One region of the Amphritea sp. HPY genome, then DNA from elsewhere that is predicted to be linked to it. Evidence: predicted binding sites of a transcription regulator. Region 1 holds the regulator's gene; each other region holds the start of a gene.
The links. The regulator FliA, encoded in region 1, starts transcription of late flagellar genes. The targets are predictions, from matches to a motif close to CTAAAGTTNNNNNNNNNNCNGCCGATA.
Positions count from the first base shown of each region.

Region 2: a site for FliA is predicted at 2,065-2,091, ahead of ACQUQM_RS14510 (putative motility protein). Genes of this name have one in related genera too.
Region 3: a site for FliA is predicted at 1,262-1,288, ahead of ACQUQM_RS14585 (flagellar protein MotY). Genes of this name have one in related genera too.

Region 1 covers NZ_CP194015.1:4,935,763-4,945,954, forward strand. The annotation lists gene flhA (flagellar biosynthesis protein FlhA) at 1-1,826, shown strand, start outside; gene flhF (flagellar biosynthesis protein FlhF) at 1,862-3,442, shown strand; gene ACQUQM_RS21920 (MinD/ParA family protein) at 3,470-4,285, shown strand; gene ACQUQM_RS21925 (RNA polymerase sigma factor FliA) at 4,312-5,022, shown strand; gene ACQUQM_RS21930 (chemotaxis response regulator CheY) at 5,103-5,477, shown strand; gene ACQUQM_RS21935 (protein phosphatase CheZ) at 5,483-6,295, shown strand; gene ACQUQM_RS21940 (chemotaxis protein CheW) at 6,308-8,527, shown strand; gene ACQUQM_RS21945 (protein-glutamate methylesterase/protein-glutamine glutaminase) at 8,561-9,709, shown strand; gene ACQUQM_RS21950 (flagellar motor protein) at 9,709-10,192, shown strand, end outside.
Region 2 covers NZ_CP194015.1:3,269,139-3,279,330, forward strand. The annotation lists gene ACQUQM_RS14500 (LutB/LldF family L-lactate oxidation iron-sulfur protein) at 1-514, shown strand, start outside; gene ACQUQM_RS14505 (LutC/YkgG family protein) at 511-1,194, shown strand; gene ACQUQM_RS14510 (putative motility protein) at 1,828-2,022, opposite strand; gene ACQUQM_RS14515 (pentapeptide repeat-containing protein) at 2,204-2,839, opposite strand; gene ACQUQM_RS14520 (putative bifunctional diguanylate cyclase/phosphodiesterase) at 3,185-5,122, opposite strand; gene ACQUQM_RS14525 (sensor domain-containing diguanylate cyclase) at 5,450-6,316, opposite strand; gene ACQUQM_RS14530 (hypothetical protein) at 6,444-6,713, opposite strand; gene ACQUQM_RS14535 (DNA polymerase II) at 6,775-9,168, opposite strand; gene mvaD (diphosphomevalonate decarboxylase) at 9,153-10,157, opposite strand; gene ACQUQM_RS14545 (mevalonate kinase family protein) at 10,144-10,192, opposite strand, start outside.
Region 3 covers NZ_CP194015.1:3,280,840-3,291,031, reverse strand. The annotation lists gene ACQUQM_RS14595 (peroxiredoxin) at 1-301, shown strand, start outside; gene rnt (ribonuclease T) at 426-1,046, opposite strand; gene ACQUQM_RS14585 (flagellar protein MotY) at 1,367-2,218, shown strand; gene ACQUQM_RS14580 (argininosuccinate synthase) at 2,931-4,151, shown strand; gene ACQUQM_RS14575 (tetratricopeptide repeat protein) at 4,288-5,895, shown strand; gene ACQUQM_RS14570 (hypothetical protein) at 5,923-6,279, opposite strand; gene ACQUQM_RS14565 (hydroxymethylglutaryl-CoA reductase) at 6,520-7,554, shown strand; gene fni (type 2 isopentenyl-diphosphate Delta-isomerase) at 7,554-8,585, shown strand; gene ACQUQM_RS14555 (hydroxymethylglutaryl-CoA synthase) at 8,601-9,767, shown strand; gene ACQUQM_RS14550 (mevalonate kinase family protein) at 9,794-10,192, shown strand, end outside.

The DNA.
Region 1 (10,192 bases):
GTCACGAGGGTGGCGATGCTGCGGGTAAAGTGATCGAGGCGTTTGGTGAGGTCGTAATCGGCGGTAACTATGTCGTTGGTCTGGTGGTGTTTCTTATCCTTGTAATTATTAACTTCGTTGTAGTTACTAAAGGTGCAGGCCGTATTTCTGAAGTGAGCGCTCGCTTTACGCTTGATGCAATGCCAGGTAAGCAGATGGCTATTGATGCCGATCTTAATGCCGGACTGATCGGCCAGGATGAAGCAAAGCTGCGTCGTCAGGAGGTTACCCAGGAGGCTGATTTCTACGGCTCGATGGATGGTGCCAGCAAGTTTGTTCGTGGCGACGCGGTTGCCGGTATCCTGATCCTGGTGATAAATATTCTCGGTGGTCTGGGTATCGGCATGGTGCAGCATGACCTGTCATTTGATCTTGCAGCCCGTTATTACTCGTTGCTGACCATCGGTGATGGTCTGGTAGCGCAGATACCTTCATTACTGCTGTCGACAGCTGCGGCTATTATGGTTACCCGGGTGAATGCCTCCCATGACATGGGGAGTCAGATTATCGGTCAGTTGTTCGGTTCGCCAAAAGCTTTGGCGGTGGCTGGAGGGATCCTGTTCGTGATGGGCTCAATTCCCGGTATGCCCCATGTCGCGTTCCTCTCTCTGGCCATTGTTGCCGGGGTTGGCGCCTATTATATTCATCAGCGTAACCTCCAGATTGAGCAGAAACAGGCGGCACAGGCTGCTGAACAACCGAAACAACCGGCTCAGGAGCAGGATGTTAAAGAGCTGGACTGGGATGACGTCATGCCGGTGGATATGATCGGCCTTGAGGTGGGTTACCGGATGATCCCGATGGTGGATAAGCTCCAGGGTGGACAGCTGCTTAATCGGATTAAAGGCGTGCGGAAGAAGCTATCACAGGATCTTGGTTTTCTGGTACCTTCAGTGCATATCCGGGATAACCTTGATCTGCTGCCGGGGGCTTACCGGATTACGTTGATGGGGGTCGTGGTTGGTGAGGCAGAAGTGTATCCCGACCGGGAGCTGGCAATAAATCCGGGTCAGGTATTTGGTTCGCTGAATGGTATTGAGGTTAAGGATCCTGCTTTTGGTCTGGATGCGGTGTGGGTTGAGCAGAGTCAGAAAGAGCAGGCGCAGACCCTGGGCTATACCGTAGTCGATGCCGGAACTGTAGTGGCAACCCATCTGAATCAGATTCTGCAGGCTCACTCGCATGAGTTGTTAGGGCATGATGAAGTACAGAAGCTGCTGGATCTGCTGGCTAAAACGTCCCCAAAACTGGTAGAAGAGTTGGTTCCAAACAGGCTATCTGTGAGTACTATGTTGAAAGTGCTGCAGAATCTGTTAATGGAGCAGGTACCGATCAGGGATTTCAGAACAATTACCGAAGCGTTAGCTGATGGCGTTGCCCGGAGTCAGGATGCGGTGGCGTTGACTGCGGCGGTCAGAGTGGCGTTGTCGCGACTGATTGTACAGAACATTATTGGTTCAGAATCTGAGCTGCCTGTGATAACGCTTGATCCGCAGCTGGAACAGCTGTTGTTAGGCTCGGTACAGCAAGGTGAAGGTGGCGGTGAAGGTCTGGTTATTGAACCAGGCATGGCTGAAAAATTGCAGAACTCTCTGGCTGATGTGGCGCAACAGCAGGAGATTGCCGGGCGAGCTTCAGTGTTGCTGGTCGCGGCTCCGGTGAGACCGCTGCTGGCTAAGTTTGTACGTTATGGTGAACATCAGATCAGCGTACTTTCTTATCAGGAAATTCCGGAGAATAAGCGGGTAACGATTATTGCAACAGTGGGCGGTCAGGCAAATGGTTAACATAGCCATTAACCGGTTGATGAATAGGGACAGCTATGAAAGTTAAACGCTTTTTTGCCCCGGATATGAGGCAGGCGATGCAACGGGTCCGTGAGGAGATCGGAGCGGATGCTGTTATTGTTTCGAATCACCGTGTTGCTGGTGGCGTTGAAGTCGTTGCAGCGCATGAGCACGAGTATGAAGCTGCGCAGGAAGAGTTTAAGCGTAAGCGGGCGATAGAAAAACGTAAGCAGGCAGATGCCCGCAGATTGAGTGATGAGGATAAGGTTCATAGTAACCTGGCGGAAGAGTTACGAAAGGCGCAGGCCCGGATAGCAACAGCGCAGGTTGGTGGCGAACCTAGTCGGGATAAGAATCGCCAACTTGATAATGATGATGCTGAGCTCAGTGACATTCTGGATACTCTTAAGCAGCGACAGCGGGGGCGTACGCAGCAAACGGTGCGTAACGCTGATAGCAGGCCGGTAGTTGATAATCGGCATTCAGACCCGGGCTCGTCTCTGCTGAAAAGACAGGGGGAGGCGGCTACCAATATTGAATCTGATCAGCGGTTTCAGCCAAAGCTGGACCCTACTCGTTTTGAATCGCCACCTGGTGGTGCTGTTGATAGCGCAGCAGGCTCTCAGGGTTTTGAGCATGAGCAGCAGGTTATTAGTTCAATGCAAGAGGAGATCGCGTCCCTCAAAGCGGTTCTGAAGCAGCAAGCTGCGGCGCAAGAGAATGTGCCCGAGCCGGTTATTCCTGTATCCCCGGTGTCACAATCAAATGTGGCTGAGTCGGTACCTGATCGTGTTGAACGCCGTCTTGAACGTATTGGTTTGGGTCAGCAGTTGAGCCAGCAGCTGACCGGCGACCTGGCTGATCGGGCAGGGCTTGATGATGCCTGGCGCAGCACTCTGACCCGTTTGAGTGATGTTATCCCGGTCAGTGGTGAAGATTTTATTGAGCGAGGCGGGATGATCGCCTTTGTCGGGCCAACCGGTGTCGGTAAAACGACGACTATTGGTAAACTCGCGGCTCGTTACGTGCTTAAGCATGGTAGTTCTAGTGTCGCTCTGGTCACTACCGATTCCTATCGGATAGCCGCCCATGAGCAGTTGCTGACCTTCGGTCGTATTCTTGATGTGCCAGTTCGGGTAGTCGATGAGAATAATCCCCTTGAAGAAGTATTAAACTCGTTACGCAGTAAACGGCTGGTTTTGATCGATACTGCGGGTATGAATGCCCACGAGCCACATACTCAGGCACAGCTGGATATGTTGCTGGATGTGCCGTTACGGTTGAAAAAGCTGCTGGTGCTATCCTGTTCCAGTCAGCGTCATGTTATTGAAAGCGCTTACCAGACCTATACTGCGCTGGGTCTGAATGGTTGTGTACTTAGTAAGCTGGATGAGTCGGGTAATCTGGGTGAAGCGATCGACCTGATCGTAGAAAACGGCTTGCCGGTTACTTACGTGACGGATGGTCAGCGGGTTCCTGATGATATCGATGTGGCTCATAAACGTGATCTGGTGAGTCGTGCTGTAGTTACCGCGCAGAAGGCATCCCGTAGCCACCGATTGTTCAATGAGCAGCAGCGTGAGCGGTTGTCCCATGATGAACAATGGGAGAACTGATGTTGTTATTAATGACAGGAAAGAACAATGAGTAGCCCGCGTCCGGTTAAAGTGATTGCCGTTACCGGAGGTAAGGGTGGCGTCGGTAAGACCAATGTGTCTGTCAATATGAGTCTGGCTCTCGGAGAGATGGGGCAAAGGGTTGTGCTGATGGATGCTGATCTGGGCCTGGCGAATGTTGATGTCCTGCTGGGTGTTAAGGCGGAAAAAAATATTTCAGACGTTCTGTCCGGTGACTGTAGCCTTAAAGACCTGCTGATCAATGTCGATGAAAATGTACGTATAGTCCCGGCAGCATCAGGTACTCAGGAGATGACTTCGCTGAGTGTGCATGAGCATTCTGAATTGATTCACGCCTTTAGTGAGATCGGCGATGATCTGGATGTGCTGGTTATCGATACCGCTGCTGGTATCTCGGATGCGGTAGTCAGTTTCGTCAAGGCGGCACAGGATGTGATTGTTGTGGTCTGCGATGAGCCAACTTCGATTACCGATGCTTATGCGCTGATGAAGTTATTAAATCGTGATTACAATATGACGCGGTTCAGGGTATTGGCCAATATGGTACGTAGCGAGCAGGAGGGCAGGAACATGTTTAATAAGTTATTGACGGTTACTGATCGCTTCCTGGATGTAACGCTTCAATACCTGGGATCAATCCCTTATGATGAATCTGTGCGTAAAGGGGTTCGTAAGCAACGTGCTGTTTTAAAAGCATTTCCTAATAGCAAAGCCGCACTGGCATATAAGCAGTTAGCGACCAGGGTAGAGACCTGGCCGGTGTCTTCCTCATCCAGGGGGCATCTTGAATTCTTCGTTGAAAGACTGGTTAAGGGCGCTTAGTAGTAGCAAAGGAAACGATGGACTGTATGTATAGTCAGACTCAATCCAGAACCAATCAACAGGTGATTGAACAGCATGGGGTGCTGGTCAAAAGAATCGCTCATCATCTGCTTGCGCGTCTGCCATCGACGGTTGTGCTGGATGATCTGATTCAGGCCGGGATGGTTGGTCTGCTGGAAGCGGCAAAGAAATATGATGCCAGCAAAGGTGCTAGTTTTGAAACCTATGCCGGAATCCGTATCCGCGGTTCTATTATCGATGAAGTTCGCCGGGGTGACTGGACTCCGCGTTCGGTGCACCGCAATGGCCGTCGAGTGTCTGAAGCGGTTCAGGCGGTAGAGGCGCGCACCGGAAGAGATGCCCAAGATGGGGATGTTGCCGCTGAACTGAATATAACTGTAACGGAATATCATGCATTATTGAAGGACTCAGCAGAGAGTCGGTTATTCAGTTTCGATAAGCTGATCGGACCGCAGGATGAAGGCCCCGGCGAATCGATCGCGGGCAATACCCCAGATCCGCAGGCTCAGCATGAGCAGGAAGATTTTATTAAATCGATCGCCCGGGAGATTGAAGGTTTACCGGAACGGGAAAAGCTGGTTTTGTCACTGTATTACGATGAAGAGCTTAATCTGAAAGAGATCGGTCAGATTCTGGGTGTCAGTGAGTCCAGAGTTAGTCAGATTCATAGTCAGGCAGCGTTGCGATTACGTAGCCGGCTGAAGGACTGGCGCTAATTCAAGGTTGCCGGAGGTAAAGCAGTAGCGGCAACCAGTATTCTTATTTGCTGCTAGGAGAAGTTGTCTTGAATAAAGACATGAAGATACTTGTCGTTGATGATTTCTCTACTATGAGACGTATCATTAAAAATTTGCTTCGGGATCTGGGCTTTACCAATATTGTTGAGGCCGACGACGGAGCCACCGCACTACCCATTCTTAAAGCTGGCGGCATCGATTTTCTGGTTACTGACTGGAATATGCCGGTGATGACGGGTATTGATCTGTTGAAAGCCGTTCGGGCTGATCCTGGGCTGCGCCACACGCCGGTACTGATGGTGACGGCTGAGGCTAAGCGTGAACAGATTATTTTCGCGGCCCAGGCAGGGGTAAACGGTTACATTATCAAGCCTTTTACTGCGGCTGTTCTGAAAGAAAAAATCGAAAAGATCTTCGAACGTATTCAGGGGTGATTGCAATGGCAAATGCCGGGCTGTATCAGGATAAACTTGGTTTTGAACAGGCGTTGCAGGGACACGCTGACACGTTAGTCAATCTATTGGCAAAGGGCGATATGACTGCAGCAATGCGGCAGATTCAGGCGCTTAACGAGATGCGTCATCAGGCGCTTTATCATGAGGTTGGGAGGCTAACCCGGGCGGTTCATAATACGATTATCTCTTTTACTGACGATGTCACCGCCTCTGAATTGCTGGAAGACTCAAAAGTTCAGATCGCATCTATCGCCGATGCCAGTGATCGGCTTTCTTATGTAATTGAATTGACAGAAAGTAATGCCCATAAAACCATTGATAGCGTCGATGAGTCACTGTCTCTGGTGGCCGAGCTGGAGCAAGGTTTTCTGCGTCGTACCCAGGTACTGGCTGAATTTGAGCCGCTTAAGTCTGGCAATCCCCAGTTGGAGATGTTGTACGATAAAGCGTGCGCTTATGCCGATGATCATTCACAGGCGTTGGCGGCCATAAAAAATCGTATGACCGATATCCTGTTGGCACAGGAGTATCAGGATATTACCGGGCAGCTGATTAAGCGGGTTATTCAGCTGGTTTCCGATATTGAGGATGAGTTAGTTGGCCTGATGGAAGTTGCCTCCAGAGTTAACCGTTTTAGCGGGCTTGAACTTGAGTCTGAACCGGAAGCGCCAACGCCAACGGTGGCAGCACCGGTATCAGTTAAAGGTGAAGGCCCTCAGTTGGCAGGCAGGCCTGCAGCGGAAGTTGCATCCAGTCAGGATGAAGTAGATGACCTGCTTTCAAGTCTGGGTTTCTGAGCGGAGATAGCTATGGCATTGGATGTAGATCAGGAAATTCTTGCTGATTTTCTTGTCGAAGCGGGAGAGATACTCGAGCTGCTTTCTGAACAGTTAGTTGATCTTGAACAGCACCCGTCCGATCGCGAATTGCTTAATGCAATCTTTCGCGGTTTTCATACCGTAAAAGGTGGTGCGGGATTCTTGCAACTGGAGCCTATGGTGGACTGTTGTCACAGTGCAGAAAACCTGTTCGACCGGTTGCGTAATGAAGAACTGCAGGTCAGCTCGCAGCTGATGGACCTGGTGTTACAGGCACTGGATGCAGTGAATGCTATGTTTGAGTCAGTACATGAGGGGGATTTCCCTGAACCAGCGGCGCCCTCGTTAATCGCTGATCTGAATCGGATGGCCAGCGGGCAGGCGGTGGCTCAAGCGGCTGTTCCTCCTGTTAATACTCCTACAAATATTTCCGCTGCAGAGCCCCGGCTGGCTCCAGTGCAAAGTGATATTGAACTTAGCGCTGTGTTTGATCAGTTAGTGGCGGATCTTGGGGGCGAATCTGTTGTGCAAGTGCAGCCTGCAGCGGTAGCCCCGGTTGATTCTGATCTGATTACAGAAACTGAATTTGATGCCCTGCTGGATGAGTTGCATGGTGACGGTGCCCCCGGGATACCTGTTAAACCGGCAACGCCGGTGGCCGATCCTGATCTGATTACCGAAGCTGAATTTGATGCCATGCTTGATCAGTTGCATGGGCCTGCCGGGACTCCCGGTCAGGTTGTTAGCAGTGCAGCTAGCAATACAGAGGGCGCACAGGCGGATAGGGAGTTTGATCAATTGCTGGGGCAGCTTACTGCTCAGCCTGAAACGGTGCCGGGTGCACCTGCTTCGGATATGATCACTGAAGATGAATTCGAAAGTTTGTTGGATGACCTGCAACAGAAAGGTGAAGGAGCATTTGCCGCACTTGCACCGCGTGTTGTCGGAGCGACTACAGCGACTACAGCGACTACATCAAGAACTGCCAGTAAGCCCCATGCGCCGGCAAACAAAGCACCGGCTAAGGTCGATAATAAAAAAACGTCAGCCGACAGCAATGTCAGGGTTGATACCCGGTTGCTTGATCAGATCATGAATATGGTTGGCGAGCTGGTACTGGTGCGTAACCGGCTGGTTCGTCTGGGCGCTGAAAGTGAAGGTGACGAGCTGAATAAGACGCTGGGTTCACTGGATATGGTGACCGCCGATCTGCAGGCGTCGGTTATGAAAACCCGTATGCAGCCGGTAAAAAAAGTATTCGGCCGTTTTCCCCGTTTGGTTCGCGACCTGTCCCGTCAGCTGGGCAAGGAGGTATCGCTTGAGCTGAAAGGGGAAGATACAGATCTTGATAAGAATCTGGTAGAAGCGCTTGCTGACCCATTGATTCACCTGGTACGAAATGCAATCGATCACGGTATCGAAGCTCCGGCTACCCGTCAGCAGCAAGGTAAACCCCGTGAAGGTCACGTGCTGCTTTCTGCTGAGCAGGAAGGCGACCATATCCTGTTGGTGATAGAAGATGATGGTGCAGGGATGGATGCTGAAAAGCTCCGTGCTCTGGCGGTAGAGCGGGGGATGCTTGAACATGAGGCCGCGGAACGCCTTACTGAACAAGATTGTTATAACCTGATTTTCTCCGCCGGTTTTTCGACCAAAAAAGAGATCTCCGATGTTTCCGGTCGGGGGGTCGGGATGGATGTGGTGAAAACCAAAATATCCCAGCTAAATGGTAAACTGGAGATTGATTCCTCCTTAGGTGAAGGTTCCCGTATTGAGATTCAGGTGCCTTTAACTCTGGCGATAATGCCGACTTTAATGATATTGCTGGAAGGGCAGGCTTTTGCTCTGCCACTGGTTAATGTCAATGAGATATTCAGTCTTGATCTGACTCAGATTAACCGGGTTGATGGCCAGCAAGTGATTATTGTTCGGGATAAGGCGATGCCGGTATTCCACCTCAAACGCTGGCTGATTGCCGGGCATTCGGATGATCCATTGCCGCAACAAGGTCATGTCGTGATCGCAAATGTCGGAGCCGTGCAGGTAGCATTTGTTGTTGATCAGCTGGTCGGTCAGGAAGAAGTTGTAATAAAACCATTGGGCTCAGTTCTGCTGGGAACTCCTGGTTTGTCCGGTGCAACAATAACCGGCGATGGCAAGATCGCGTTGATTCTTGACGTGCCAAATCTCCTGAAACATTACACATCATGATAAGTAACCCATTTCACTGCGGTGGTAGATAGTATGCCGGTTAAAGTACTGATAGTGGATGATTCGGTGTTTTTTCGTAACAGAATTAGCCAGATTCTCCGCGCGGATAGCCGAGTTAAGGTGGTAGGTACCGCGAAGAATGGTGCTGAGGCGGTTACGTTGGCCGAACAGTTGCAGCCGGATGTTGTGACTATGGATGTGGAAATGCCGCAGATGAACGGCATCGAAGCGCTGAAGCTGATTATGCAACGCAGTCCATGTCAGGTGCTTATGTTGTCATCACTGACCCGGCGCAGTGCGACTACAACCCTGGAGGCGCTGGAGTGCGGAGCAGCCGATTATATGGAGAAGGATGCCAGAACCTGGGTCGCTGATGCCGATAAGGTTGGTACTATGATGGTTGATAAAGTCATCATGCTGGGGCGTAAACAGCAGCAGCTAAGTCGCCGTAATACTATTGAACGGTCGATGTTGCAGCGCCAGTCGGATACCGTCAGTAGCCTGGTGGCTAACAGAGCAGAAATACGGAGCTCTGAACAGCAGCGGAGGCTGCGAAATAACAGCGTAGCGCCAGAAGCAGCATCGCGCAGAGATAATCCTGACAGTGTTCGGATTCCGGCTAACCGGATTCTGGCGATAGGTGCTTCAACTGGTGGTCCGGCAGCGTTACAAGCTATCCTGCCGCAGCTACCGGCCAGCCTTCCGATGCCAGTACTTCTGATCCAGCATATGCCTAAGACTTTTACTTCTGTATTCGCCAAGCGGCTCAATGAGCAGTGCCAGATCACCGTGAAAGAAGCTGAAGACGGTGATCGGCTGTTACCTGGGCACGCTTATCTTGCGCCGGGGGGGCTGCAGATGGTTATTGACCCTGCAGCAGAAAACCGTATTAAGGTTATTGCCGGAGATGATCGGATTACTTACCGGCCCAGTGTTGATCTGACTCTGGCTTCGCTGGCTAAAGTCTACGGTAATAAAGTGCTTGCGGTGATCCTGACGGGTATGGGATCGGATGGTTGCGATGGCGCACGATTATTGAAAAATGCCGGAAGCAGTGTCTGGGCCCAGGATAAATCAAGCTGTACTATTTTCGGTATGCCTAAAGCGGTAATAACCGCCAATCTTGCGGATAATATATTTTCGTTGGATGATATCGGTAAATTATTTCAGCGGGGGCGTTGATGGATCTGGTAAGTATTGCAGGGGTGTTACTGGCCATATTGGCAGTATTCGGCGGTAACTTTCTCGAAGGCGGTCAGCCTGAAGAGTTGATGAATCTGCCGGCTCTGGTCATTGTGTTGGGTGGTACTTTTGCTGCAGCGGCGGTGCAATCGCCGCGGGATGATTTCAGAAGGGCGTTTCGTTTATTGCGCTGGTCCTTTGGTAAAAACAGGCTGGACTATGAAGAAGGTATTCATCAGGTCGTCAGCTGGTGTGTGATTGCCCGGCGTAAGGGGTTGCTCGGTCTGGAAGCGGAGATTGGCAAGCAGTCTGATCTGTTTCTGCGTAATGCCTTGCAGTTGCTGGTTGATGGTCGCACCCCGGACGTCATACATGGCGTGCTTGAGGCCGAACTGGTGAGTCGGGAACAGCGTGATTTGCGGGGCGCCAAAGTGATTGAAAGTATGGGCGGCTATGCGCCTACGCTGGGTATTATTGGTGCGG
Region 2 (10,192 bases), 1.7 Mb from region 1:
CGAACTTCAGGACATGCTGCGCTGCATCCGCTGTTCCGCCTGTATGAACCACTGCCCGGTTTACGGCGCCGTTGGCGGCCACAGCTATGGCTGGGTCTACCCGGGCCCGATGGGTTCTGTACTGACGCCGCAGATGATCGGCATAGAAAAAGGCGGAATGCTGCCTAATGCCTCAACTTTCTGTGGCAAATGTGAATCGGTCTGTCCGGTTAAAATCCCACTACCTAAGTTGATGCGTCACTGGCGTGAAGATGAGTTCGAGAAGCATCTCAGTCCGAAACCAGTGCGCTACGGCATTGCCGGCTGGGCCTTCCTGGCTAAGCGACCAATGCTGTACAAGTCATACACCCGGATGGCGACCTGGTTCATGAAAAAGTGGGCCGGCAAGAAAGGAAAGATTGAGAAAATGCCATTAGCTGGCGGCTGGACCGACTGGCGCGATATGCCTGCACCACAAGGAAAAACCTTTATGCAGGCCTGGAAAGAACAACAGAAAGCAGGAGAGCAGCCATGAGCCGCGCAGAAATTTTTGGCAATATCCGTCGTGGCCTGGGTCGTAAAGGCAACAATGGCGAAGCGCCTGCTGAGCAGAAACAGGCAGTACAGAATCGCCTTAATGCTCACGCCGACAACCTGATTCCACAGCGGGCACAACTGCCCCACAAAGAGCAGGTTGAACTATTTAAAGCGATGGCGACCGAAGCGGTAGCCGAACTAATCGAACTGGACAATATCGCTCAGGTTCCCCAAGCCTGTGCCGACTGGCTCAAAGCCCATGATATCAAGCAACTGATCAGCGCCAGCAATAGCGAGATCAACACGCAGGACTGGTCTGTACTGCAAGCTGCTGATATCGAGCGAATTGAGCGGGTGGCACAGGCGGGCGATATTGCCAGCCTTACTTCCAGCTTTGCCGGCATCGCCGAAACTGGAACCCTGATGCTGCACTCTGGTCCGCAAAGCCCGACCACGCTTAACTTTCTGCCGGATAACCATCTGGTGATCCTGAAGCGTTCAACCATTGTTGGTGTATACGAAGAGGCCTGGAAAAAAATCCGCGCAGCCTTCGGAGGTACTATGCCGCGTACGGTCAATATGATCACAGGGCCTTCGCGCAGCGCCGATATAGAGCAAAAATTGCAGATGGGCGCACACGGGCCAAAGACCTTAGTTATTTTTCTGGTCAACGATTAAAAGAGAAAGCCCGAACATGCATTTAAAAAGGAGACCATAGGTCTCCTTTTTAAATTGTCGAATTGATAAGCCACGAAAAAACAGCTCAGAGCCTATAAATCGTTATTCCATATAAAAGCGCACAGCATAAAAGTAAAAACAGAACACCAGGCCTTAGCCGTTTTAAGGTCGCAGGCATACGACTCAAATTTACAATGTACGCTGAAGTCAGCAACAGCAGAACACCCGACACCAACGCCGCGATTCCCCAAAACTCGGTGAGGTGTCGCAACGCATACCAAAAAACATTCCACAGACCCGCTGTAAACACTAGCGAAGCTATTATCTTTTTTAAGCTAACAGGCAAGAGCTGTACAGAACGCAACACTGGCAACCGAGTTGCAAACAGCAAACCCGTGACCATACAACTGGTCATGATAGTCCCCATCGGCAGCACAACAACCTCCTCAACCTGGAAAAATTTGCTAAAAGTAAATGATACTTAAAACTCGTCAGAGTAGGACAACAGCATATAGAATAGTTCTGTTAATAATTAATCAGATTGTTTCCGGGCTTACTCAGAACAAAACCATGCTTTTATTACGCATAAAAAAACCGCTCAATGAGCGGCTTCGGTATTCTGCACGGTAAACTTCAAGCCCGTACATCAACATTCTGACCCAGCGGTGACTCTGGATCAGCTACCTGAACGGCACTTTCCAGTAATTGCAAAGCCATAGCCCCTTGTAGCTCAAGATTATCTTTCGCCTTACCCGCTACGGCGATAGCAACATCGTTCTGCAGACTGGCCTGTTGATATGCCGATGCAGACGCTGCTGAAATTTCCATAGTGTACTCCCAAGCTTAACTACAAAGTAACGGTACTTAATATATCGGTTATCGATCGCATAACTTTAGCTCTATTACGATCGGTGGTAATTAGGAAAGGCTTTCGTTTTTTCTAGCCACTAGCAAGCGACGCAGTCGCATTCTAACCAGCCGAACTTGTTCGTCGGTCTCGCTACTGCTGTCAGAACTTAGGCATCTGAATTGGTGGAAACCCCATACTATCATCCGACCGGGCGATACATTTTCCGATTGATCCGGGCGCACAGATTGCACCGTCAGGCATAGTCGCACCGCTCAGATCAACCTTATCAAGGATAGTACCGGTCAGATCAGCATTAGACAGATAGGCGTCGGTCAGGTCGGCACCGGTGAGGTCTGTATTATATAGCCTGGCGTGAAACATATCGGCGTGAAAAAAATCCGCGCCACGCATCGAAGCTTCACTAAGATCGGTGTTATACATAGTTGTCTCATAAAAATCGGCTTTATCGAAACATGCATTGCGTGCGGTGGATGTGTTCATGTTGGCTTTAATAAGACAGGCTTCAGTTAAATCGGCGTTATCCAGATTACAATGGAACAGCTGAGCTTCTCGCAGAGTAGCCTCCTGAAGCCGGGCACCGCTCAGATCCGAATGATAAAGGTCAGCACCCGACAGGTCCGCCCCCCTCAAATCAGCGCCTTTCAGATTAGAATGGCTAAGGTCCGCTTCAGCCAGCGTTGCGCCACGCAGATCAGCACCTGACAGATCAGCCTGGAACAGGTCCTTGCCATACCATTCAACGCCCTGCAGATCCTGCGATTTATAATCAGTCATACCGTTATTCCATCCAACTCAATACGCTTGATTAAGGAACCTGCGAACAGGTCCTGTTCGTGCTCTGCAAGTCCTGAAGCCTGCAGATGCAAGGCGAAGTACGCCATTAATGGCCATAGTCCTTAATCAGAACTTCAACGAAGCAGATGTGGGCTTCAGGCCTTGCCCTACGGGGCTTACGGGAAAGCTCACACTCGGTGTCAGTACTTATTGTAAGGTCCAGACATTACTGCAAAGTTCTTCCTTGATTGTGAACTTTCCCGTAAACCAGAGTGCCGTCAGGACTTATTCGCAGATTCCCTAAGACAACCAAACCTATATTCAGCAGCCTACACCAATCAGCAGCTACACAGCATTGATCCGATGCAGCTCACTACGCTTTGCTAATAACTGTTTCAGCGCCACCGGCGCAACATGCAGATAACCTTGCTGGTAGTTTACCCCATTTCTTTTGAGTAACTCCGCCTGCCAGGCGTACTCAACACCTTCGACAATCATTCTTTTACCCAGCGCAGTAACCAACTGATGAATACATTGAATAGTTTCAGTACCGTGATCCAGCTGCTCCACAAACTCACGATCAAGCTTGACCCAGTTCGCTGGAATACTGTTCAGGTAAGCCAGCGATGAAAAACCGGTACCGAAATCATCGATAGCCACATCAAACCCTTTACCCACCAGTTCTGTGACCGTGGCGGCGTACTCTTCAGAATCCGGCATCATCACCGTCTCCGTCAGCTCCAGCACCAGATCCCCTGGCCGTAAACTGGCATCGGTTACGGCCCGACACAAGGACTCTACCAGCCCCCCCTGACGCACATGCAAACCCGAAATATTGACTGACAACTGCACCTGCTCACCATAGCAACTGCGTATCTGACCAAAGTCCTGACAGGCGCGGTAATAAACCCAGTTACTCACCTCACCGATAAAGCCACAGTGCTCTGCAGCATCAATCAGTTCTTCGGCAGAGACATGACCTAAAAGCGGATTATTCCACCGCAGCAGAGCTTCAATAATCACCACTCGTTCGTTTTCAACATCCAACACCGGCTGATAAACAAGCTGAAACTCGCCATTACTCAGCGCCGCAGCTAACTGTTGCGATACCTGGGTACGACGATGAAATTGCTCTCGCATGCCCTGCCGATATTCAATCCAGCAGCGCCGCCCGCGATCTTTTGCCACATACATAGCTGTATCAGCATCCGCTAAGAGCAGATTCAGATCCCGATCATGCTCCGGAAAACGCGCAACGCCAACACTCACCGAAAGCGCAATCGATAAGGAGTTCTGTGACACCCGGTACTGCCCGGACAGAGAGTTAACCAGAGTAGTTGCAAGACAGGCCTGTCCGGTTGCAGGCTCGCAACCTTCAACCGCAACGATAAACTCATCACCACCAATTCGGGCAATGACACCTTGCTCTGAGGCATGGGCGGTCAGACGCTTTGCAACCTCGACCAATAACTCATCTCCGGCGGAATGACCATAACTGTCATTAATCGGTTTAAAACCATCCAGATCCAGATAAAACAAGGTGAACGGAATTTCCCGTTCAAGAAAAGGGGTCAGTTTTTGCATCATTCCATTACGGTTCAAGACTCCGGTCAGAGGGTCAAGCAATGCCATCGACTGCAGCTGCAATTCACGGCTTTTCCGCTCATGAATATCCTGCAGAGTAACAGTAAGCAAGCCGCCCTCATTACGCGTCCGTCGCAACTCAATACTGTACCAACGGGCGCCACGCAGAGTTTTAACTTTAATATCTTCCTGATGCCCGCCCTGCTCATGGACTATCTGCAACAGCACCTCGGACTGCTCCGAATATAACAGCAGATCGGACAAATACTTTGTCTGGCCACCAAACTGCTCCTGCAGTGAAGGACTCGCGCTGACCATTGCGCCGCTTTCATCGTAAAGAGCGACCACTGCAGAGCCACTGAACAGATGAGCATCCATCTCTACCCCTTCCACCAGCATCGCCATGCGCCCATCCTCCAGCCGAACACCGGAGAACTGACAATACACATCTTTCACCTTACCCAACGGACTTAACTGCCACCAGTGACAGATAGAGCGGCCTTTTTCAAATTCATCCAGATAGGTCAGCAGGGTCTGATAGACGGCATCGGAAGCATCGGTTCGGAAATCACGGGAAGTCAGCTCAGCCAGGTCTTCAGCCTGCCACAAGCGCAAGGCGGTACGATTGGCCCAATGTATACGAAAATTAACGGTATCGTAGATCCAGACAGGCGTCTGAAGCTGATCAAAATGAAGCATTGCCATCCCTGCTCTGTTACATACAGCACAGAATCACCGCCAAACCTCTGGCACGTAACTCCCCCTATTGCCGCAACAATATAGCACGTAACCTTCCCTATAAAACATCTGCGCCACACTCTCGCAGAACAATAACAGGCGAATAATTCAGAATAGGTGGTGATGCAAGCGCGCCAGACATATCCACCTGATAAGACCTGTCATTAACAACCCGCCTTAAATCTTAGCGCCCCTAACAACATAGATCATAAAGTGTAACCACGACAGCAGCATTTGTATCAGGCACAACCCTGACCGGGAGTCATATTCGTAAGATAATTCTCCCTTTTACAACGTTCCGCTTTTATCCCGATACATCGCATTGTCTACCCGCTCAACCAGCCCCTCTACAGACTCTTCACCAAAGCTATCCACGACACCAAAACTTGCACTAATCTGTGCTTCCGGGTGCGACAACTGATTAGCAACGTTAGTCATCTCCCGCCTGATGCGCTCAACCCACTGCACTGCATCCTCTACTCTGGACTGGGGTAACACCACCAGAAACTCGTCCCCACCCCAGCGACCGAGAATATCGACCTCGCGCAACCGATCTCCGATAAATCGCGTAAAAGTGACCAGAATCTCATCACCAAAATGATGGCCGTAGGTATCATTCTGCACTTTAAAATTATCCAGATCGATCATCACCACGCTGATGGAATGACCGAACCTGCGGCAGCGCTCCAACTCTCGATTCAACGTTTCTTCCAGGAAACGACGGTTACTGACCCCGGTCAGAGGATCTTCAGTTGCGGCCTTCTGCAGCTCATCTATCAGTCTCGCCCGCTCAGGGATATCTCTTACCACCGCAGTAAACTCGGTATTACCACCGACACTGATCTTTGCAATCGTCACTTCCGCCGGGAACTCTGTACCATCTGCTCGCAAACCACGCACCGAAACCTGGGACTCCATCGGCCGGGATGAGACAGGCGATTCGCCAAATGAACTGACATAACGTTTATGGTGACTACGGTGCTTATGGGGAATTAACTGCTCCAGACTGCGCCCCATCAGATTCTCTTTCCGGGCGGTAAAAATATCGCAGGCGGCACGATTAATCAGCTTTATATTCTGGTTTTCATCGACCGAAATAATACCGTCATAGGCCGCTTCGACAACCGCTTCAAACCGGTTTCGACTGTTGACCAATGACTGCTCAAGCTGCTTTTTTCTGTAATTTCTATGCCGGTAGCCAACACCCGACGAACATGAGCCCTGTCACTCACTACAGGGGAAAAGATAATTCTCCACCAGCGCTGCCGGCCGGAACGATCAATCACCATCTCCATTTCGCCCGATGACTGACTGGAAACACACTCCAGAGCTTGTCATACAACGGCTGTTCTACATAGCGGGGAAACAACTCACGCAGGCTCGCGCCGATCATCGAGCTGACATCAATATCGGTTATTTCAGTAAATAATTCATTGGCACTAACGATGGAAAACTGCTTATTGTCCTCCTGCTTAAAAATTGCCACGCTGGCACCGATCGCATTCACAGCTGAACGCAGATCATTATGGTTACCACTCAAAAACAGCATCATGTTCCTGGAACTCCTGTTAGAAAACATGCAGTTTTGATGTTCTAGCGTACAACTGAATCGACTAAAACAACTTATATTGCGGGGCGCACATGCTTTCGAAGTCTTGCCCGAGGAATACCAGAATAGTATCCACAACCGGTGCAAGCTGACGATCGAGGTAATGCTGATAATTGATTGGAGAGCTGGTGAATTGAAGCGGTTCAGGTCCATTTACCGTTATCAGATACTCTATATGCGTCCCTGCAGAGATTGAGCTTAGCCTACCCTGTTTCTGCAATGTATCACAAGCTTTGTGTGCCGCTTGCACATGAGGAGGCTGCTGTTTGGTATATTGTTCCAGCGGCCGACGCAGGCGTTTTCGATATACCAGCTCATGATCGAGCAAGCCCGCTTTAAGCTCCTCAACTATGCCTTTGAGAAACTCGCGATAGGGTTGTCCGGCAAAGATAAGCTGATACAGCTGCCGTTGCACCCGACGCGCCAGCGGCGTCCAGTCAGAACGCACCGTTTCCAAGCCTTTAAAGACAATCTCTTCACTGCCGTCGGCATAGTGTCGGATTCCCGCGTAACGCTTTTTAGTACCCTTTTCAGAGTGACGCATGGTCGGCATAAGAAAGCGCCGATAGTAAGTTTCATACTCAAGTTCCAGATGGCACGGCAGATTAAAGCGTTGCTGCAGATCATCCTGCCACCAGCGATTTAAAAACACTGCCAGACGCTCTCCCTCCGCAGCAGCCCGATCTTCCGGAAAATCATCCCCCAGCCATACAAATACCGAATCGGTATCGCCATAGATAACGGTATAACCAAATTCCTGCTCAATGACATCACGGGTTTTATTAAGAATCTCATGCCCTCGCAAGGTAATCGATCCTGATAACCGCTGGTCAAAAAAACGACAAACATTGGATCCCAGCACACCATAAAAACTATTCATGATGATCTTAATTGCCTGCGACAACGGCTTATTCTGCTCCGCCTTTGCCCGATCTCTGGCCTGCCATAAGCGCTCAATTATTCCCGGCAGTATTGCACTTTTTCGGCTGAAGATTCCACGGTTAAAGCCCGGTACCAGATCATCAGGATCACACTCGGTACCAGTGCCTTCGGCCAGCGCATAAGGGTCAACGATAAAGGTACGGATGATACTCGGATACAGACTCTTAAAATCCAGTACCAACACCTGCTTATACAGCCCGGGACGGGAATCCATAACAAAACCGCCCGGAGCACCCAGATCAGACTCTCCTGAAGCGTAGACCGGCGCGACATAACCTTTTCGATGCAGCCTTGGCAGATACTGGTTGTCAAATGCGGCAGCCGAGCCGCCTACTTTATCGAGCGCCAGACCAGTCAGGTTAGTTCGTTCCACCAGATAGTGCAGCAATTGTGCTTTATCGAAGATATCCCGTACCAGACGACAATCTTCCAGATTGTATTGCGCCAGCTGGCGGGGATTATCCCGGTATACCTGTTGAATCTCTTCGCCTTTATTAAGACCATTTTCAAGCTGATGGCCCAACAGCTTACCCCGCTCCAGCAGTTGATTAGACACATACTCCAGCGAGAAGCTTTCGAACTGATACGTGGCGCCTTTGAGGGTATCGATACCGTCCAGCACCACCCGGCCAGCGATGCGACAAAACCATTTTCCTTGCGCCGACAGAATCACCTGAATCGTAGAGCCATCCCGACCCAGCTTCAGCCCGATACCCAAACGTTTAGCCCGCTCATACAACACCCGGAAATCAAAACCGACCACATTCCAACCGATAAAAACATCCGGATCAAAGGCACTCACCTCAGACACAAACGCCGCTAAAAGGGAGCGTTCATCCGGCAGGTACCGTAACCAGGATTCATCCGCACCATCGCCGATAATCAATACCCGACTGATGCCGTCACCATAAAGCCCGATTGAAAAGACCCGGTCAGCCTGCATCGTGGTTTCAATATCCAACGACAACATCTTCAGCCGGGGCTCATACTCTGCCGGTTTTAACTGTATCCCTTTTGCGCTGTGGATAACCTGAGCCCCACCCTGGATAAACCGCTCCATCAGGTAACGATCCACCGGGCGGATATCTTCTTCAATCATCGGAATATGGTGTTGATTGAGCAGATCCGTGACCTGTCGCAGAGTTTGCAGAGAGCGACAATAGAGCCCATGAACCCCCTGCTGCTCCAGATCTTTAAGTTCAAGATTAGCTAGCCGCCAGCCAGATAAGGGTTGAAGCAGCTGCCTTATGGCATCTGCATCCCGGTCAAAAACAAAAAGGACAGCTTCCTGGCCAGTTACGGTAACAGGAAAAGCACCGACATTGTGTTGTAGCCAGAAGGTAAAATCGATCCCGTCAGCACCATCACTTTGCTGCCGGGTCAGGATAAAGCCCTGTTGTTGGTCCTTATATTGTTGGGCCTGACGTTGTGGGACCTGATTCAGGCGAACGGGCACACCACTTCCATTGCAGGGAACTGCAGCTTTACCGCAGCCTCATCAGCAGCGCTAAACAGAAGCTTAAGGTTGGGGCCGGCATCCATCGTAAAATACACTTCAGTGCCACTGGCTCGCAGTTGCCAGATTGCGTGCATCGCAGCAACAGAGTCTGGCTGCCAGTAAAGTAACGGCGGCCAGGATGCAATCATCGTTGCATGCATCGAAAGGGCGTTTTGCTCTGCAGTTTCACCCAGTAATGTAAAATTATTATCCGTTATCGCCTGATGCAATTTTTCCAGATCTGCGGCAGCCTGCAACGGCCAGCTCTGATACAAGTGTGCGGTATCGACGGTACGATTCATCCCGGACCGGGAATCCACCGCTTTAGGCCCGGTACTGACCTTGATCAGGCCAATTCTAAGATCCGGCCACTGCGCCTGGAGTGGAAAGGCAAAACTATCCATGCCATCTTCCCGTACCCCCATCTGCCATTCGACAAAGCCTTCAAACAGTGAACGGCTGGCACTGCCACTACCCATTCGGGCAAACGCAGAAAGCACCTGCGTTGGCAGGTTAAGAGCATAAAATTGATCGATCGCCAACGTCAGCGCAGCAAAGCCCGAGGCTGAAGAGGCTAACCCTGCAGCTGTCGGTATATTATTCTCGGTTTCTACCTTGATCCCATGATCAGCACCACGACGGAACAGATCGATAAAATCAATCACCTTGCTGGCAAACTTGTCATCCGCAGCGACCTGCTGACCATTAAGCCAGACTTCATCACCGCCTGATTCATTAACTGATAACCGGGTTTTACTGCCGAGATGGGCCAGGGATACAGACAGACTGCTGTTAATCGGCAGATTCAGCTCGGCATCCCGCTTACCCCAATACTTGCACAGGGCTATATTACTGGGAGCAAAGACCGCTTGATCCATGCTGTCTTTGACCGGACTGATCTGCTGTGGCAGGTATTCGGCAACTACCGATTGCTTATTGATATTCAACACTCACACCCTGGGCTGAAATAGAAACGGGAATC
Region 3 (10,192 bases), 1.7 Mb from region 1:
TACTCTGGTTGCTGATATGACTCACAGCATCTGCCAGGCATACGATGTTGAATCTGAAGGCGGCGTTGCTTTCCGTGGTTCTTTCCTGATCGACGAAGATGGTCTGGTACGTCACCAGGTGGTTAACGATCTGCCACTGGGCCGTAACGTTGACGAAATGCTGCGTATGGTTGACGCGCTGGCGTTCCACCAGGAGCACGGTGAAGTTTGCCCTGCAGGCTGGAACGAAGGCGATAAAGGTATGGTTGCTTCCCCTGAAGGTGTTGCATCTTACCTGACCGACAACGCTGACAAGCTGTAATATCGGAAGAAATTACAGAATTAAAAAAAACCCGCCATCGGCGGGTTTTTTTGCTTTTTCTAGCCACTAGCAGCAACGCTTGCGTTGCGTTCTAGCGAGAAGGGCGTAGCCCGACGGTCTCAGATCACTCGTAGTTATCCTGCACCATCTGCCAGCCACCGAGGTCTTTCCAGCGGTTTACAATGGTGCAGAATAGCTCGGCTGTCTTCATTGTGTCATACAGTGCTGAGTGAGCCTGGTGACCATCAAAATCGATATCGGCCAGGTCGCAGGCTTTGGCAAGTACGGTATGGCCAAAAGCCAGGCCTGCCAGTGTCGCAGTATCAAAGGTAGAAAACGGATGGAAAGGGTTGCGTTTAATATCGCAGCGTTCTGATGCGGCGGTGACAAAGCTATGGTCAAAGTTGGCATTATGACCTACCAGAATCGCACGTTTGCAGTTATGGGCTTTAACTGACTTGCGGATCGGCTTGAATATTTTCTCCAGAGCTTCCTGTTCGGGAATCGCGCCTCGCAGAGGGTTATAAGGATCAATGCCGGTAAACTCCAGGGCCGATTTTTCCAGATTGGCACCTTCGAACGGTTCGACATTGAATTCATAGCTCTGGTCAATCAGCAGGTTGCCATCATCATCCATCGTTAAGGTGACCGCTGCGATCTCCAGCAGGGCATCAGTGGCAGAATTAAAGCCAGCGGTTTCAACGTCGATAACGACCGGCAGATAGCCTCTGAAGCGGTTCGACATAGGGTGCTGATACTGGGAGTTATGTCTGTTCAAGAAAAATCCTTAATGGCTGTAGCGCTCAGCCAAATTTAAGTTGTAGAGCTATTGCTCGGTCACAATTATCTTGTTTAACGCTGTCCTTGCGTAAGTGGCATGATATTGTGCTGGAACCAGCAAGCAGTTTACAGTTTTTGCTCACTGTTTCACAATCTGGTGTTTACTTCGGGGATTACGGCCTAAAGCTTTAATTGCCCGGGTCGATAATTATAAAGAGGTCGGGTAACAGGTTATCTGCCCCAAACTGACTAATTTTTGTTTGATTAAAGGAATCTTCATTCATCATGCGTGTATTCGGGGCCCTGGTTTTAATGTTGCTTTCTGTGTCGGCGGGAGCGGTTAGTTTTAGCGCCGATATCGATCAGTCGAAGTGGGGGATGGAGGCGTCGAAGTTTAATTGTCGCTTGTCACAACAGATTCCTCTGTTTGGTGAGGGGGTGTTTGATCATGAGGCGGGCGAGGCTGTGCGTTTTACATTAAAACCACTGCAGGGGCACGGGCTTAAGGGGAGGGTTCTGTTGATGGCGGAAGCTTCGCCCTGGCAGCCGGGGCTTGCGGTGAGGCAGATCGGCGAAGTTGAGTTTGTTACCGGCAGTGGTGAAATAAAGGTGCTTAGCAATTATGCGCGGCAGATGCTGGCGGCGCTGTTTAAAGGGATGCAGCCGGCTTTTCTTGCGAATAACTGGTCCGGCACTGATGAGTCGGTTCGGATCGGTTTGTCGGCAGCGAATTTTCAACCGGCTTATGAGGCTTATACTGGCTGTATCGCTGGACTGCTGCCGGTGAATTACCGGCAGATCGCCCGGACCGCAGTGCTGTTTCCTTCAGCAACATGGCAGCTGTCAGATTCTACTAAGGCGCGTCTTGATCTGATTGCTGTGTATGTGAATAACGATGATGCTGTGAACTCGGTCTATGTGGATGGTCACTCCGATGCTCAGGGGCGTCGTTTGGCAAACCGCGACCTGTCGAAAAAGAGGGCTGAAGCGGTTACGGCTTATCTGGAAAAAAAGGGAGTGAATCCTGAGCTTATTACTACCCGCTATCATGGCGAACGTTACCCGGTTGAGCAGAAAAATAACCGGGCCACCCGAGACCGCAGTCGACGGGTGACTATTCGACTGGATCGTGACTGATCGTTGGTTTTGAATTAAGACAGATTTTCTGTCTGTCTCTGTTGCCCTGGCGTAATCGTGATACCTCAGCCGGTCGCTTTCCGGGAGCGGCTTGGTGAAAAGTTCTTTAAAAGACAGATGTTCTGTCTGTCTCTGTTACTCTGGCGTAATCGTGATGCCTTAGCAGGACGCTTTCCGGGAGCGGCTTGGTGAAAAGTTCTTTAAAAGACAGATTTTCTGCCTGTCTCTGTTGCCCTGGCGTAATCGTGATACCTCAGCCGGTCGCTTTCCGGGAGCGGCTTGGTGAAAAGTTCTTTAAAAGACAGATTTTCTGCCTGTCTCTGTTGCCCTGGCGTAATCGTGATACCTCAGCCGGTCGCTTTCCGGGAGCGGCTTGGTGAAAAGTTCTTTAAAAGACAGATGTTCTGTCTGTCTCTGTTACTCTGGCGTAATCGTGATGCCTTAGCAGGACGCTTTCCAGGAGCGGCTTGGTGAAAAGTTCTTTAAAAGACAGATGTTCTGTCTGTCTCTGTTACTCTGGCGTAATCGTGATACCTCAGCCGGTCGCTTTCCGGGAGCGGCTTGGTGAAAAGTTCTTTAAAAGACAGATGTTCTGTCTGTCTCTGTTACTCTGGCGTAATCGTGATACAATTGCGCGCTTTCCTATTCTTAGATGTCCGGTAGAGACTGTTCGTTGTTCTCTACGGGGCTGAATTTCGTTTGGAGCCTCTTTATGTCCGACATCAAAAAGGTTGTGCTGGCCTACTCCGGCGGCCTTGATACCTCTGTTATTGTTCGCTGGTTGCAGGATACCTACAACTGCGAGGTTGTTACTTTTACCGCTGACCTGGGTCAGGGCGAAGAAGTAGAACCGGCCCGTGCTAAAGCTGAAGCTCTGGGTGTTAAAGAGATCTACATCGAAGATCTGCGTGAAGAGTTTGTTCGTGACTTCGTTTTCCCGATGTTCCGTGCCAATACTATCTATGAAGGTGAGTACCTGCTGGGTACTTCTATTGCGCGCCCACTGATCGCTAAGCGTCTGATTGAGATCGCTAACGAGACCGGTGCTGATGCGATCTCTCATGGTGCAACAGGTAAAGGCAATGACCAGATTCGCTTCGAGCTGGGTGCTTATGCGCTTAAGCCGGGTGTTCAGGTTATCGCGCCATGGCGTGAGTGGGATCTGACGTCCCGTGAAACACTGATGAAGTACTGTGAAGATCATGATATTCCGGTAGATTTCTCCAATAAAAAGAAGAAGTCTCCATATTCAATGGATGCTAACCTGCTGCACATCTCTTATGAGGGTGACATTCTGGAAGATCCATGGGCTGAAGCTGAAGCAGATATGTGGCGCTGGTCAGTATCTCCTGAGGACGCTCCTGATGAAGCAACTTACATGGATCTGACCTACGAGAAAGGCGACATCGTTGCTATCGATGGTAAGGCTATGAGCCCGGCTACCGTTCTGGAGTATCTGAACAAAGTAGGCGGCGAAAACGGCATTGGTCGTCTGGATATCGTCGAAAACCGCTTTGTGGGTATGAAGTCCCGTGGCTGTTATGAAACGCCTGGCGGCACCATCATGCTGCGCGCACATCGTGCGATTGAGTCTATTACTTTAGACCGTGAAGCTGCGCATCTGAAAGATGAGCTGATGCCGCGCTATGCGAAAGTGATCTATAACGGTTTCTGGTGGTCTGAAGAGCGTAAGATGCTTCAGCAGATGATCGATGAATCACAGCGGTATGTTAATGGTGATGTTCGCCTTAAGCTTTATAAAGGTAACGTTATCGTTGTCGGTCGTCGTTCTGACGATACTCTGTTCGATGAGAATATTGCGACCTTCGAAGATGATGCGGGTTCCTATGATCAGAAGGATGCTGCAGGCTTTATTAAGCTGAATGCTCTGCGTATGCGTATCGAAGCCGGTAAAGGCCGTGATCTGTCATAAGCCTGAGCATTGATCTATATCGGTAATCTGAAAACCTCGTTATGTCACCATAACGGGGTTTTTTTATATGCCGGATTACTATGCTAATTAACTGATTTATATGATACTTGAAGGCTGTCCCCTCTGACGTAGTGCTATGGAAATCAGGTATACAGAGAAAAAGGTTCTGATCGTCGATAACCGCCTGGAAGATCTGGGTGAGCTTAAGAAAATTCTTGAGCGTATGAGTGTGTCTACGATTCAGGTTGCTTCCTCTGTGAATATGGCTCTGGCGCTGTTGCGGGTTGAGCGTTATGACATCTGTTTTATTGTATTTGATCTTGGTAAGGATCAGAAAAACGGTTTGCAGCTGATCCAGGAGGCTGCCGCTGAAGGCTGTCGTCAGTATGCTACTGCGTTTATTCTGATCGTCGATCCTGATCGTTCTAAGTTGTTATTTGGTTCCCTTGATAGTGCTCCCGATACCTATATATCAAAGCCATTTGCAGAAGCGAAGGTGCGCTATCGGGTTGAGAAAATACTTAGAATAAAGAGTGTCTTACAGCCGTTAGAAGCGTTGCTTGATAGTGGGGAGCTGCAGGGGGCTCTGGATACTTGCGGCCGGTTGTTGCAGGAGTTTCCAGGCCTGAATCTTTATATTGAGCGCATTCGGGGCATTATCCTGATTGAGCTGGGGCTGTATGCCGAAGCAGAGAGCTTGTTTGAGTCGCTGGTAGCGCAGCGCGATCTGCCCTGGGCTAAGGTGGGATTGGGAGTGGCGCTGTGTCATCTTGGTGAGTACGGGGCGGCGCAGCGGTATCTGACACAAGTGATTGATGACTCTCATTTCTGTGTTGAGGCATTTTCCTGGCTGGCCCGTTCATATCTGGCTATGGGGGAGCGGGGGGAAGCGATCGGATTGTTGCGCAAAGCGATTTTATTGCAGCCTACTGTGCCTCAGCTGCAAGGAGTGTTGGGCAGTCTTTCAGCGCAGAATAAAGAGTGGCCGATCGCTATTAGTGCTTACCGGGAAGCGGTTCGTTATGCTCACCATAGCTGCTTTCAGACCGATGATTTCTATTTCGGCCTTGTTGGTGCCTTATTGTCCAGGGTTGACAGTTCTTCCAGTGCCGATGCGATTGAGGCAGAGGCTGAGGCAATTCGGGTGTTGGAGGATGTAGTGGGTGCTTTTTCCGGTGAGGCGCTTATTCAGTTTAAGTCTCGCTTGCTAGCTGCCATGGTTTATCGCCTGACCGGCTCGGCTGCACGGGCTAATCTAGCCGCGCAGAATGCGTTTGATCTGTTCTGTAATCTTGAGTTGACCGAGCAGGCGGAATGGATTGAACCGATGATGGATGGTTTAGAAGGTAGTGAGGTTGAGGCTGAGGCGCAGGCTTTGCGGCAGCAGATAAACCGGGATATGTCGCGGCTGGAATGGGGTAAACTGAATATTCAGGGCATGCTCTGCTACCGTAAGAAAGAATACCGTAAGGCATTGGGTTTTTTTGTTCGGGCCGATGGCTTGTTGCCGAATAACCCCAGCGTCGTTTTGAATCTGGTGCAGGCTGCGTTAGAGCAAGCGCGACAGTCAGGTCCGGAGCAGCAGGAGCTATTGTTGCAGTGTGATAATGCGTTGTATGCTATAAACTACGGGGCCCTCAGCGGTCGTCAGCAAAATCGTTATCTGAATCTTTACGAGCGTTGTGCTGATATGGTGCGTAAGTTACGGCATCGTAAAGATGATCAGGGATCAGGCGAAGATTGAGTTGCTGCTGATTAATCGTTGAGCCCTTCAGATAGTTTCATCGTCGGTAAGAATGGAGTTGTTGGTCTGTAGTGGTTGCTCAGTATTTTCGCTGTGTGCTGAACGAGCGAGCTTGCGGGTTAATAGTTTTTGTTGCGCTACTTCAGGCAGGTCGGTAAACAGAATTGTATTTTTAGTGACTAGCAGGTCGATAAGGTCTTCGATGATCCGGCTCAGATCGTTGTCTGATTTTTCCAGGAATTCGAGGGGAGAAAATTCTTCGCCGCCTCTGGAGAGAAATATGATGACTTCAGGGTCTCGAATATCAACAGGTGAGGAGTTGCCTTGCTGGGTGGCTGAAAGTGAAGTGATCTGTCCCTGAGTGTTTCTGATGGCGTATAGCATTGTGGTATCCAAACCTGCTGCGGTTGTTTTGAGAATAATAAAGCGAAGTATGGCCGTAGAGTTTCCTGTGGGTCAAGCTTGAAACCTGCACTTTGGGTACTCTGGCAGTATGTCGGTTGATTGCATATTGTGCTACGGCTCGATAAAATCGCGCTAACTCAAAGATTTTTAAAAAGGGTTGCACTGTAGACTGGCGATGTTGCTGGCCGCGGCAGCCCTTTTTTATTGCGTAAGATGACTATGAAATCCCATAAAATTCAGCAAGCTCCGATTCCAATGCGCACTGTAGGGCCGATAAAAATATGCGGTCATATTGTTGATGAAAAAATTGCGGTACCACTGGCGACCTATGAAACTCCACTATGGCCCTCTGTGGGGCGTGGCGCTCGTGTTTCCACCCTGACCGAAGGTATTAAAACCACGGTGGTGGATGAGCGTATGACGCGCTCGGTGTTGCTTGAAGCTGAGGACGCTCTGGCTGCAGTAGAAGCGCTGGCTTCGATCAAGTCGCGTAAGGATGATCTTAATGCAGTCGTCGCGACGACCAGTCGTTTTGCCAAACTGATCGACATGCATAGCCAGGTTGTAGCCAATCTGATCTATCTGCGGCTGGAGTTCACCACCGGAGATGCTTCCGGTCATAATATGGTGACAAACGCTGCGGATAAGTTAATTCCATGGTTGCTGAATGAGTACCCTCAGCTGCGTTATTCCTCAATATCAGCAAATTACTGTTCTGATAAGAAGGCCACCGCGGTTAACGGTATTCTGGGGCGTGGTAAGTATGTTGTCAGTGAAATTTTGATTCCCCGTGATATCTGTGAGCGTCGTCTGAAGACCACCCCTGAAAAAGTGGTCGACCTTAATATCAAGAAAAACCTGATCGGTACTATGATTGCCGGTGGCTTACGCAGTGCTAATGCTCACTACGCCAATATGTTGCTGGCCTTTTATCTGGCGACTGGTCAGGATGCTGCGAATATTATTGAAGGGTCGCAGGGTATTGTGCATGCTGAAGTGCGAAATGGTGATCTGTACTTTTCCTGTACCCTGCCAAACTTGATTGTGGGCAGTGTCGGTAATGGTAAAGGCATAGAGTTTGTTGAGGAAAATCTTCGAGCATTAGGTTGTAAAGAGGAGCGCGAGCCGGGTGCTAATGCGCGTCGTCTTGCAGCTATCTGTGCCGCAACTGTACTCTGTGGTGAGTTATCTCTGATGGCTGCGCAAACTAATCCGGGCGAATTGATGGAATCCCATCTGAAGATGGAAAGATAATGACTGATCCTACCAACGACCGGAAAATTGAACATATTCGCGCGATTGAACGTGATGATCGAATTGATCGGGATCGGCGCTACTTTGATCGAATTCATCTGAGTCATCGTGCTTTGCCTGAACTGTCACTGGATCAGATTGACACATCGGTTGAATTTCTTGGTAAAAAACTCAGCTTTCCATTATTGATCTCTTCCATGACCGGGGGTGATCATGAGTTGATTAAGACTATAAATCGCAACCTCGCCATTGCTGCGGAGCAAACCGGTGTTGCACTGGCTGTAGGGTCGCAGCGGGTGATGTTTACCCATCCGGGTGCCCGGGAAAGTTTTGAGTTGCGACAGTATGCTCCCAGCGCTTTGTTACTGGGTAATGTTGGCGCGGTACAGTTAAATTGCGGTTTTGGTCTGGAACAGTGTCAGCAGGCAGTAGATATTCTGCAGGCTGACGGCTTGTATCTGCATCTGAATCCGTTGCAGGAAGCCATTCAGCCCGAGGGCGATATCGATTTTTCAGGGTTGTCGCAAAAGATAGCGGTTCTGGCCGGTAAGCTTAGTGTTCCTGTGTTGTTGAAAGAGGTTGGTGCCGGGCTTTCGCCTCAGGATATTGAACTGGGTATAGCGCAGGGGATTCGTTACTTTGATCTGGCGGGAACCGGTGGTACTTCGTGGAGCCGGATTGAGCATCATCGTACAGCTGATTCGGCAGATCTGACAGGGCTTCGCTTCCAGGATTGGGGAATTCCAACACCTCTGGCGCTGCAGCTTGCTGAGCCGTATCAAAATAGTGCATCTTTCGTCGCCAGTGGTGGTCTCAGGGATGGGATTGATATGGTTAAATCTGTTATACTCGGCGCCTCGCTCTGTGGCGTGGCCGCCCCTTTCCTGAAACCCGCAATGGAATCTGCGGATGCGGTGGTTCAGTCGATAGAGCAGCTCCGACGTGAGTTTAAGACAGCGATGTTTTTGCTGGGTATGTCGGATGTGAATAGTCTGTTTATGAATCGGGCTCTCATTCTGAGTGAGCGTTGAGGATTGATATTAGGTATGTCCGTCGGTATTGATGAAATCAGTTTCTACACTTCGAATTATTTTCTTGACCTGAAAAATCTGGCTGCCAGGCAGCAGATTGACAGTGATAAGTATTATCAGGGAATTGGTCAGGAAAAGATGGGCATGCCCGCGCCTGACGAAGATGTCGTTACAATGGCTGCTAATGCGGCGCTGCCCCTGATCGAAAGGGTCGGGCCGGATGCTGTCAGCACAGTAATGTTTGCCACTGAAACCGGCATCGACCAGTCTAAATCTGCGGGTGTCTACGTACACCGGCTGTTGGGGTTGAGTCCGAGATGTCGTGTGGTCGAGTTGAAGCAGGCCTGCTATAGCGCAACTGCGGCTATTCAGATGGCTTGTGCTCTGGTTGCGCGCCAGCCGGAAAAGAAGGTGCTGGTGGTGGCGTCTGATGTAGCCCGTTATGATCTGAGTACGCCAGGTGAAGCAACCCAGGGTTGTGGCGCAGTGGCTATGCTTATCACGGCAAATCCACGCCTGGTCGAGCTGGATCCTGAAGTCGGTAACTATACCGAAGATGTCATGGACTTCTGGCGACCTAATTACCGTTCTACCGCGCTGGTGGATGGTAAGTATTCAACCAAAATTTACCTTAAGTCTCTGAAGCAGGCATGGGAGCACTTCCGTGAAGTGAGCTCTCTGGCATTCAGTGATTTTCAGCATTTTTGTTATCACCTGCCGTTTACCCGGATGGCGCAGAAAGCGCATAAACACCTGGCTAAAGTGAATAAAAGTGAGTTAACACCGGAAATGCTGGATCTGCAGATCGAAGATTCTTTGTCGTATAACCGTATTATCGGCAACAGTTATACCGCATCGATGTATATCGGACTGGTGTCATTACTGGAAAACTGTAAGCAGAACTTGTCCGGCGAACGGGTTGGTTTCTTCAGCTATGGCTCCGGTTGTGTCGCCGAATTTTTCTCCGGTCGCGTTGTTGCCGGTTACGAACAGTATCTGCACGGCGCGCGACATAAGGCGATGCTGGAAGCCCGCAATGAGGTTTCCTACGAAGAATATCTGCAACTGTATAATGATGTTGATCCTGTTGATGGTGGCGAACACCAGAAACAACAGGGTACCACCGGGCGTTTTCGTCTGGCTGCGGTATCTCATCATAAGCGTGAATATATCGCCTGTTAACATAGCAGGTATTCAGAGGCCCATCGATGCAGGCTTGTGCCCCGGGAAAACTGATACTCAGTGGTGAACACTCTGTAGTATACGGGGCGCCGGCACTGGCGCTGGCGGTCAAACGTCATATAAAGTGTCATAGTGCTGATGCTGTCCAAAGTGGTCTTACCTGGTCACTGCCCGAGCTGCAGCGTCAGGGTCATATCAGCTGGTCTGAACTGGCGCGACAGGCACAGCGGCTGGATACCCGATTTTCCATGTTTGAACGCAATGAACTGCCGGTAGCCGCTATTCTGCAGGCGCCTGAACAGTTGCTGCTTTATGCCATTGCTCAGTTAATGCCTCAACCTTGTCCTTTGTCTGGCATATCTATTCAGGTTAACTCTGAACTTCCTCCCGGTGCCGGCATGGGATCTTCCGCTGCGGCGTCTGCT